DNA from 2 places in the Stenotrophomonas sp. 116085_Sma genome. Region 1 is predicted to be linked to the other one. Evidence: riboswitches for the same ligand, from Rfam matches in the RefSeq annotation. Region 1 holds a riboswitch; the other holds the start of a gene.
The links. Region 1 has a riboswitch for glycine ahead of ACZK0Z_RS20060 (trimeric intracellular cation channel family protein). Riboswitches for the same ligand answer to the same signal wherever they lie in the genome.

Region 1 (5,398 bases):
GCTGGATCGGGCGGATCGCGTATTCGTGCAGCACGGCTTCCCAGCCCTTCAATCGCGGGCTCTTCCAGTTGCCGTAGGCGCGGCGCACGTTGGCCACGCCGTAGCGGGCCACTTCGGCCAGCACTTCGTCGATCTTCGAGGCCGGCGCGTTGTCGGCGTCGATCAACAGGGCGATGCGCTTTTCCGGTTCGCTCATGGACTCCTCGCGGGCGGTTGCCTGAACCCGAGTATCGCCGATCCACGCGGGCGCTGACGTGACAGGCGGTCGCCGTGCGAAGATGCCAGGCGCTTCCCCCAATGCCCCCACTGGAGTGAGTCGATGAGTCGCGAGCGCGTTCCCCACCTGGTCGTTGTCGGCGGCGGTTTTGCCGGTCTCTGGGCCACCCGTGCCCTGGCCCGCGAGCGCATGCGTATCACCCTGGTCGACCGCCGCAACCATCATCTGTTCCAGCCGCTGTTGTACCAGGTGGCCACCGCGGGCCTGTCCGCGCCGGATATCGCCGCACCGCTGCGCCACATCCTCGGCCACCAGCGCAATGTGGAAGTCCGCCTGGGCGAAGTGGTGGTCATCGACAAGCAGGCCCGGCAGATCCGCATGGCCGATGGCAGCGCGCTGGACTACGACAGCCTGCTGCTGGCCACCGGCGCCACCCACGCCTACTTCGGCAACGACCAATGGGCCGATGATGCGCCCGGCCTGAAGACGCTGGACGATGCCATCGCACTTCGCCGCAAGCTGCTGCTGGCCTTCGAACGCGCCGAGGCCGAACCGGACCCGGCAAAGAAAGCGGCGTGGCTGAGTTTCGCCATCGTCGGCGGCGGCCCTACCGGCGTCGAGCTGGCCGGCACGCTGGCCGAAATCGCGCGCCACACGCTGCGTAATGAATTCCGCCACATCGATCCGGCCAGCGCCAAGGTGCGGCTGGTCGAGGCCGGTCCGCGCGTGCTGTCCTCGTTCCCGGAAGTCCTTTCGCTGAAGGCGCGCCGGCAGCTGGAAAAGCTCGGCGTGGAAGTGCTGACGGGTACCCCGGTGAGCGACATCGACAGCCAGGGTTTCAAGCTCGGCGATCAGTTCGTGCCGGCACGCACCGTGGTGTGGGCCGCCGGCGTGGCCGCTTCACCGCTGGCGCGCACGCTGGACGTGCCGCTGGACCGCGCCGGACGCGTGCAGGTGCAACCGGACCTGACCCTGCCCGGTCACCCGGAGCTGTTCGTGGCCGGCGACCTGGCCGCGCTGAACCAGGCCAATGGCAAGCCGGTGCCCGGTGTGGCGCCCGCGGCCAAGCAGATGGGCAAGTACGTGGCCGAGGTGATCCGCGCGCGCCTGCACGGCAAGCCCGAACCCGGTCCGTTCAAGTACGCCGACTACGGCAACCTCGCCACGATCGGCCGCATGGCCGCGATCGTGCACCTGGGCCGGCTGCAGTTATCTGGTGTGCTGGCTTGGTGGTTCTGGCTGGCCGCGCACGTGTTCTTCCTGATCGGCTTCCGCAACCGCATCGTGGTGCTGCTGAACTGGGCGGTGGCGTACTGGAGCTACCAGCGCAGCGCACGCATCATCTTCGGTGATGACCGCGACGACCGGCGGCCGAAGCGGTAGGGCTGCACGCAACAGGGGTCGGATCCCTTTCCGCAGGAAAGGGCTCTGACCCCTTGCAGTAGATCCACGCCATGCGTGGATGAGCGCCTGTGCAGGCCGCATGGGGCTCAGCCACGCATGGCGTGGCTCTACTTCCTCATCGGGCCGCCCGGCACCCGCCGTTTCGACCATGCCCGGCAGAAATCCTCTTTTCTCGCGGTGTCGGCAATCTGCGCGGTACTCCAATGCCGGGTGATCCAGATCGTCAATGCGGTGCTGCTGAGATGCCAGCGCAGCATGTCTTGCTGCGGTTGCCGCCACAGGTGGCGTCGGGCAATCCAGAAGGCCTCCCGCTCCACTTCAGGCACCTTCTTCTTCATCACGTCCTTGTCGAAGAACTGGGCGATGAAACGCCACGGGTTCATCGGCTGGTATCCCGTTCGTGGTTCACTGGTGCACGCAGCCACACCACTCGGCACACGGTCTGCCGGCTGCGGCCGGCCTTCGACCAGCGTCAGCCCGAGCAGGTACAGCAGGCCAGGCAGCAGCGCGATGCCGGCGACCAGCACGACGACGGAGATCCATGCCTTGCCGGCGGCACGCATCAGTCACTGCGCCTTCGGCTTCGGGTACCACAGTGCGTTGACGATGACCCAGCGCTGCCCGAAGCGCCCCATGTGGAAGTAATCGACGAACCACGGTGTTTCCAGCCGCACCGAGGCAGCGCTGCCGGTCACATCCAGCACCGTGCAGCGGCGGTCCCATTGCTCCTTCGGGGTCTTCAGCGCGCCCTGCTTCGTCAGTGAGACCAGCTCTTCCTTCGACATCCGGCGCAGGCCAAGGCGCTCATCGGGTGTATCACCGAGGACCGCGCGCTTGGCCAGGTCCGGGTGCAGGGACCGTGCGACGCGCTGTGGGTCCGCCTCCAGCTGGCCGTCGACGTAGTCATGGCAGGTGGCTTCGATGGCCTCGATGGTGGCCGGGTCGGCGGCGGGGCTTATGGCTGCGGAAAGGGCGAACAGCAGGGCGATCGTGGACATCCGGGTCTCCAGCGCTGGGCGCGAGGCGATCATCGCACGGGCCGGGTAGCCCATCCACGCGTGGCGTGGATCTACTGTAGAGCCGAGCCCATGCTCGGCTTGACCATCAGGCAGCAGCAGCAACAACAGCCGAGCACGGGCTCGGCTCTACAGAAGCGCGGGATCCGGCGCCTGCAGCCAGGCCAGCTTGCGTTCGCGCGGCTGCTGCTTGAGCTGCCACTCGGCGCGCGAGGCGGCGGAACGGTCCGGGTATTCGCGTACGGCCAGCACGCGCAGTGGCGGCCGGGCCCGGGTGTAGCGCGCGCCCTTGCCGGCCTGGTGGGCGGCGAATCGCGCCTCCACATCGGTGCTGATGCCGGCGTAATAACTGCCATCGCGGCATTCGAGCAGGTACAGGAACCACGGGCGGGGGGACGGGGCCATGGCGGGATTATGCCGTGCTGCACTGCAGCGGATATACTGACGGCCGAATGCAGGAGAGAGGCGCCACGCTGGCGCCCGCCGAAGGCGCAGGCTCCCATGATCGCTCAGGCCGGTGGGCTGGAATCCCACCAACCATGCATTCGACTCGCCGAGCTGGAGAGAGGTCACCGGGCATGCCCGGGACGATCCGCCGAAGGGGCACGCGGCCCACGCCGCTGAACTCTCAGGCAAAAGGACAGCGGGAGCGGCACCGGTCATCGTCGTCCCGTCATTGCGCAGGCAGTGGCGGTAGTCGCGCATGGCCGGCCCCACCGCGCCCGGAGCCTGCCCCATGCTGCTGTCCATCATCTACCTGATCGCCATTTCCGCTGAAGCCATGACCGGCGCGCTGTCCGCCGGCCGCCGCCGCATGGACCTGTTCGGCGTGGTCATGATCGCCTGCGTCACCGCCCTCGGTGGCGGTTCGCTGCGCGACATCCTGCTCGGCCATTACCCGCTGGGTTGGGTGAAGCACCCCGAGTACCTGGGCTTCACCGTGTGCGCGGCGCTGATCGCCACATGGGTGGCGCGCTGGATGCACCACTTCCGCCGTACCTTCCTCGTGCTCGATGGCTTGGGCCTCATCGCCTTCACCCTGATCGGCTGCTCGATCGCACGCGAAGCGGGCCATGCGATGCCGATCGTGCTGATCGCCGGCATGCTGACCGGTGCGTTCGGCGGCGTGCTGCGCGACATCCTCTGCAACGAAGTACCGCTGATCTTCCAGAAGGAGCTGTACGCGATCATCGCGCTGCTGACCGGCGCGGCGTATCTGTTGCTGCTGCACTGGGGCGTGGCCGACGCCACCGCGATCCTGTGTTGCCTCGGTGGCGGGTTTGCGCTGCGCCTGTTGGCGATCCACTACCGCTGGGAAATGCCGAAGTTCGTGTATCACGACGAGGTGCATTGAACGATGGCGTGTTCGCCGGGCATGGCCCGGCGCTACCAGTCAAAGCCTGCACCACCCCGGCGATGTACCTGGCGCTGTCGCACATACGCAGCGCCAGGCGCATCGCCGGTGCGGACGGGTCGGCCTCCAACTCCGACCGACCCTGATCGCGGCCGCACCCCCGCAGGCGCTGGCCGCCATCCACACACATGCCGCACTCAGGCGGCTTCCATCAGGCGGCTTCGGACACCTTCACTTCACGACGGGCGCGCACGGCCGCAGCCAGTCGCTCCAGCACCGTCACGGTGGTGTCCCAGTCGATGCAGCCATCGGTGATGCTCTGCCCGTAGACCAGCGGCTGGCCTTCCACCAGTTCCTGGCGGCCACCGACCAGATGGCTCTCGATCATCACACCGACGATGCGCTGTTCGCCGTCTTCCAACTGAACGGCGATCTCTTCGATCACCTTCGGCTGGTTCTCGGGGTTCTTCAGGCTGTTGGCATGGCTGGCGTCGATCATCAGGCGCGTCGGCAGCTTGGCCTTGGCCAGCGCCTGGCAGGCCTCGGCCACACTGCCTGCATCGTAGTTCGGCTGCTTGCCACCGCGCAGGATCACGTGGCAATCCGGGTTGCCGGTGGTCGAAACAATGGCGGTGCCACCCTGCTTGGTGACCGACAGGAAGTGATGCGGATTGGAGGCCGCACCCACCGCGTCGGCGGCGATCTTCACGTTGCCATCGGTGCCGTTCTTGAAGCCGACCGGGCACGACAGTCCCGAGGCCAGTTCGCGGTGCACCTGGCTTTCGGTGGTGCGCGCACCAATGGCACCCCAGGCCACCAGATCGGCAATGTACTGCGGCGAGATCACGTCGAGGAACTCGACGCCGGCCGGCAGGCCCAGCTTGTTGATGTCGCGCAGCAGGCCACGGGCGATGCGCAGGCCCTTGTCGATCCTGAAGCTGCCATCCAGGTCCGGATCGTTGATCAAGCCCTTCCAGCCCACCGTGGTACGCGGCTTCTCGAAGTACACGCGCATGACGATTTCCAGCTCGCCGGCCAGTGCGTCACGCAGCGGCTTCAGGCGCTGGGCGTATTCGATGGCGGCGTGCGGGTCGTGGATCGAGCACGGGCCGACCACCACCGCCAGGCGGTCGTCACGGCCATGCAGGATCTGGTGCAGGGCCGCGCGCGAGGCGCTGACGGTGTCGGAGGCTTCATCGTCACACGGCAGCATCGCCAGCAGCTGGGCAGGCGGTGTCAGCGGTTCGATGGTGCGGATACGCAGGTCGTCGGTGTGCGGGGGCATTGGGGGGGAGGTCTCCGGAACGTTGGGGGTCCCCAGCGTGGCGGCATGAAAAAAGCCGCCAGGTTCGCTGGCGGCTTTCGGGAATGCGTCTGAAGCTTTCTTCAGGGTGAGCGCAGTCCTTC
Region 2 (5,398 bases), 680 kb from region 1:
TGAGCAAGGGTGCCAGCCAGCCGTGGCAGGCCACGCTGAAGGAGCTGACCGGTACCGACAAGCTCGATGCCGGCCCGATGATCGAGTACTTCACCCCGGTCAACGAGTGGCTGAAGCAGCAGAACGAAGGCCAGATGTGCGGCTGGCAGGCCAACGCGGCCCCGGCGGCGAAATGAGGAAAAGGGCGGGTCCGCAAGGATCCGCCCCTTTCCATGTTGTAGAGCCGAGCCATGCTCGGCTGTTTTTCAAGCGTGCTGCATGGCAAGCCGAGCATGGCTCGGCTCTACAGCATGCGTGCGATCAGCTGTTCTTCTTCGCCGCCATCGCCGCGGCCAGCTCGGCCTTGAACTCCTCGAAGGTCTGGCCCTTCTCCTTGGCTTCGGCCTGTGCGGCATCGCGCAGTGCGTCGGAGTACATCAGACGTACTGGCGTGCCATTGCGTTCGTGCAGCTCACCGGCCTGCATGATCAGCGCCAGCACCTGCGCAGCGCTCTCGCTATGGCCGGCAATGCGTCCATCCATGCCCAGCACCCATTCGCCGTCGCGGCGCACGACACCGGCCAGCAGGGTGCGCTGTGCATCGCGCAGTTCCGCATGCGGCTCCACCGGCGAGGCTTGGGCAGCGGCCTTGTTGGCGGCCTGCTTTTCCTGGCGACGGCGCTGGTCGCGGCGGGTCTTGGAGCTGGTGGACATGGTGCGGTACCGCTGCGAAAGGGGGGCGCAAGGATAGCGCACCCCGCCCACCACGCCGCTTCACGCCCCTCAGTCCAGCACTTTGCCGTGCCGCCAGTAGCCCATGAAGGTGATCGCGCGGCGGTCCAGCCCGCAATCGCGGACCAGATGGCGACGGATCGCCATCACCGCTCCCGCCTCGCCTGCCACCCAGGCATACAGCGGCCCGGCCACGCTGGCATCCGCCTGTTCCCAGAGGATCTGCGCGTCGACATCGATCTCCTCCAGTTCGTCACCGACAGACACCGCCGAGACCGCTGCCAGCCGCGCCTGGACCGCCTGCAGCAGCGGCTGGCCGTGGGCCGCCTGACCACGCGGCAACCAGACCAGCTCGGCCGTGGACGGCGCCTTCAGCGGCACCGCGTCGCCGGCCTGCGCCACTTCCAGCAGCGCCAGCGTGCGTGGCGGATCGGCCAGCGCGGCCAGTTCCTCGAGGATGCCAGCCACTGCCGGCAGCGCGGTTTCATCCGCCACCAGCAGCACCTGGCCGACACCCGCCGGCGGTTTCCATTCCCAGCCTTCGCTGCTGTCGGCACAGTCGGCATCGGGGGCCAGCAGCACTACGCGGTCGCCCGGCCGCGCGTGGATGGCCCAGCGCGAGGCCGGCCCCGTCTCGCCATGCAGTACGAAATCAACGTCGACCTCGCCCTGCTCGGCACGCAGCTGGCGGATGGTGTAGGTGCGCATGGGCGGGCGCTGATCGTCCGGCAGCGCCCGGTAGCGCGGATACCAGTCCTCGCCGCTGGGCACCTGCGGCACGTCCTGGCCGGGCAAGGGGAAGAACACCTTGATGCGCTGGTCCGGGCCTTCGGTCTTCATCCGCGCCACGTCGGCACCGGTGAACACCATGCGGTCCAGGGAAGGGGAAAGAACGCGGCGCTCTTTCAGCGCCACCTCGAACAGGCGGTAGGTCTGCTGCGCAGCCATGGGAACCTCATGCAACGACATCGGATCGGCTGGCTGTCGTGCATCCACGCACCGGCTGGCTGGAGTCCCCAGCCTAGTCCGGTCATTCCTCGCCGCAAGCCTTTCGGGCATCGCGGCCCGCCCTACCCCTGCGCGCTGCTCAATGGTCCGTGCAGGCTGCCTGCGCCGCGCGTTCACGCTGGTGTTCCCAGTACCAGAACACGAAGCCGGCAGCGAAGAACGCGGCCTGCCCCAGCGCCAGGTGCAGCGGGCTGGCACTGAGCAGCGGCGACACCACGCCCGCCACCACCGTGCTGATCATCAGCTGCACGAAGGCCTGCAGCGACGACGCCAGGCCACGCTGGTGCGGGTACATGTCCAGCACCGCCAGGGCCAGGATGGGGAAGATCAGCGACATGCCCATGCCGCCCAGGAAGATCGGCAGCACCGCCCACGGCAGCACGAACTGCGGCGACAGCGCCACGTAGCCGACATTCAGCAGCGCCGACAGCGCGCACAGGCTGAAACCGATGGCGACCTGGCGTGTGGGCGTGGTGTGCCCGGCCATGCGCCCGGACAGGAACGAGCCGGTGGTCATGCCGCCGATGGTGGGGATGAACAACCACGCGAAACCGCCCTCGCCCAGGTGCAGGTGCTGCATCACGAACACCGGCGCCGAGGAGATGTACAGGAAGATGCCGCCGAAACCGATGCTGCCGGCCAGCGCCAGGCGCAGGAAGCGCGGGTTGAAGCCGATGCGCACGTAGTCACGCAGCAGCACGCGCGGCGACAGCGGCACCCGCGCCTCGACCGGATGGGTTTCCGGCAGGAAGCGCGCGGTGGCCGCCAGCAGGACCAGTGCGAACACCACCAGGAACCAGAAGATCAGCGGCCAACCTGCGCCACTGAGCAGGATCCAGCCACCGATGATCGGTGCGATGGCCGGGGCGATGCCGAACAGCATCGACACCTGGCTCATCAGCCGCTGGGCATCGTGGCCGTGGTACAGGTCGCGGATCACCGCGCGGCCGACGATCATGCCGACACCTGCCGACAGGCCCTGCAGCGCGCGGAACGCCAGCAGCGTGCTCAGGTCGGTGGACAGCGCACAGCCGACCGAGGCGCCGACGAACACCACCAGGCCGCCCAGGATCACCCGCTTGCGGCCCCAGGCATCGGACAGCGGACCGTGCGCCAGGCTCATCAGGCCGTAGAACAGCAGGTACACGCTGATGGTCTGCTGCACCGCCACCTCGTCCACCGCCAGGCGCTGGGCCAGCTGCGGGAACGCCGGGAAGATGGTGTCGATCGAGAACGGGCCGAACATGGCCAGGCCGGCAAGCAGCAGGGCCATGCGGCGGGTGGAGGGGGCAACAGCGGCGGTCATGGAGGAAACGTCCGGCAGGGCCATGCGGGGCAAGCACGGCGGGCGCCGGTCCCGCAGCAACGGGGACGGCGCCAGATGAATTCGGGTATCCGCCCATCATAGGTGGGGATTGCGCTTGATGCCATGCAGCACTGCACAAAACGCACGGCCGGGCCATCGGCCATTCAGGCGCGGCGGTCAGGGGGCGGAGGCGGCCGCCGCGCCCGCAACGGGCTATAATCAGCGGGCAACACGGTGGGAGAAGCGGAACACCGCTGCCGAAGGCGCAACGCCCGTAATCGCTCAGGCCCGATACCACCCGTAACACAACTCTGGAGAGACCGGTTCGATCCGGCGCCGAAGGGGCACGAAGCTGCGGTTTTCCGCGCTTTTAAACTCTCAGGCAAAAGGACAGAGGGGCGCCCCGCAGACCGCCGACCGGCGGCTTGTGCCCGTGCGTGTGCCCTTTCCTGACGGATCCTTCGCCATGTCCCAGAACACCCCTTCCCTGCGTGAGCTCGAGCACCACAACGCGTTCGTCGAGCGCCACATCGGCCCCAATGACGCCGAGATCGCGCAGATGCTCGACGTCGTCGGCCACGCGTCGCTGGATGCGATGACCGATGCCATCGTGCCGGCCAAGATCAAGTCGCCGGCGCCGCTGGCGCTGCCGGAGTCGATGACCGAAGTGCAGGCACTGGCGAAGATCCGTGCGATCGCCGACAAGAACACCGTGCTGCGCAGCTTCATCGGCCAAGGCTACTACGGCACCCACACGCCGAACGTGATCCTGCGCAACATCCTGGAAAACCCGGCGTGGTACACCGCCTACACCCCGTACCAGGCGGAAATCTCGCAGGGCCGCATGGAAGCGCTGATCAACTTCCAGACCCTGTGCGCCGACCTGACCGGCATGGAAATCGCCAACGCCTCGCTGCTGGACGAAGCCACCGCCGCTGCTGAAGCGATGACCCTGGCCAAGCGTTCGGCCAAGTCCAAGTCGGACACCTTCTTCGTGCACGACGCCGTGCATCCGCAGACGCTGGAACTGCTGCGTACCCGCGCCGAGCCCATGGGCATCGTGCTGCGCGTCGGCACCCCGGCCGAAGCGCTGGAAGCGGAAGCCTTCGGCCTGCTGCTGCAGTATCCGGATACCTTCGGCCAGGTGGGCGACTACAAGGCGCTGGTCGATGCCGTGCACGCACGCGGCGGCCTGGTGGCCGTGGCCACCGACCTGCTGGCCCTGACCCTGCTGGCCGCCCCGGGCGAATGGGGCGCGGACATCGTGGTCGGCAACAGCCAGCGTTTCGGCGTGCCGTTCGGCTTCGGTGGCCCGCACGCCGCCTTCATGGCCTGCCGTGACGCCTACAAGCGCTCGATGCCGGGCCGCCTGATCGGTGTTTCGGTCGATGCCCAGGGCAACCCGGCCTACCGCCTGACCCTGCAGACCCGCGAGCAGCACATCCGCCGCGAGAAGGCGACTTCCAACATCTGTACCGCGCAGGTGCTGCTGGCGGTGATGGCCTCGATGTACGCCGTTTACCACGGCCCGGAAGGCCTGACCCGCATTGCCCGCCGCACCCATCGCCTGGCCTCGATCCTGGCCGCAGCGCTGCGCAATGCCGGCGTGCAGGTCGGTGGCGATTTCTTCGACACCCTGCATGTCACCGGCGTGCATGCCGATGAGATCCATGCCAAGGCGCGCGCCGCCGGCTACAACCTGCGCGCGATCGACAGCGACTCGGTCGGCATCAGCCTGGACGAAACCACCACCCGCGCCGACATCGTTGCCGTGGCGGCCGTGTTCGGTGCCTCGCTGGACGTCGACGCGCTGGATGCCAGCACCGCCGACGCGCTGCCGGCCGGCCTGCTGCGCCAGTCCGCGTTCCTGACCCACCCGGTGTTCAACACCCACCACAGCGAGCACGAGCTGCTGCGCTACCTGCGTTCGCTGGCCGACAAGGACCTGGCGATGGATCGCACGATGATCCCGCTGGGTTCGTGCACCATGAAGCTCAACGCCACCGCCGAGATGATTCCGGTGACCTGGCCGGAGTTCTCGCAGATCCACCCGCTGGTGCCGGCCGACCAGGCGCTGGGCTACAAGGAACTGATCGACACGCTGGAAGCGATGCTGGTCGAATGCACCGGCTACGACGCAGTCAGCCTGCAACCGAATTCCGGCGCGCAGGGTGAGTACGCCGGCCTGCTGGCGATCCGCGCCTACCACCGCTCGCGCGGCGAGGGCCACCGCGACATATGCCTGATCCCGGATTCGGCACATGGCACCAACCCGGCTTCGGCGCAGATGTGCGGCATGAAGGTCGTGGTGACCAAGACCGACGCCAACGGCAACGTTGACGTCGAGGACATCCGCCTCAACGCCGAGAAGTA

Region 2: another riboswitch for glycine. It lies ahead of gcvP (aminomethyl-transferring glycine dehydrogenase); the one in region 1 lies ahead of ACZK0Z_RS20060 (trimeric intracellular cation channel family protein).

The regions. Positions count from the first base shown of each region.
Region 1 is NZ_CM151057.1:4,332,756-4,338,153, forward strand. Features, by position in the region: gene ACZK0Z_RS20035 (NYN domain-containing protein) at 1-196, opposite strand, end outside; gene ACZK0Z_RS20040 (NAD(P)/FAD-dependent oxidoreductase) at 320-1,600, shown strand; gene ACZK0Z_RS20045 (hypothetical protein) at 1,729-2,184, opposite strand; gene ACZK0Z_RS20050 (nuclear transport factor 2 family protein) at 2,188-2,619, opposite strand; gene ACZK0Z_RS20055 (GIY-YIG nuclease family protein) at 2,767-3,042, opposite strand; glycine riboswitch at 3,083-3,172, shown strand; glycine riboswitch at 3,186-3,289, shown strand; gene ACZK0Z_RS20060 (trimeric intracellular cation channel family protein) at 3,374-3,991, shown strand; gene ACZK0Z_RS20065 (3-deoxy-7-phosphoheptulonate synthase) at 4,203-5,276, opposite strand.
Region 2 is NZ_CM151057.1:3,650,545-3,655,942, forward strand. Features, by position in the region: gene ACZK0Z_RS17085 (M2 family metallopeptidase) at 1-176, shown strand, start outside; gene ACZK0Z_RS17090 (hypothetical protein) at 301-693, opposite strand; gene ACZK0Z_RS17095 (siderophore-interacting protein) at 763-1,659, opposite strand; gene ACZK0Z_RS17100 (multidrug effflux MFS transporter) at 1,799-3,025, opposite strand; glycine riboswitch at 3,327-3,429, shown strand; gene gcvP (aminomethyl-transferring glycine dehydrogenase) at 3,492-5,398, shown strand, end outside.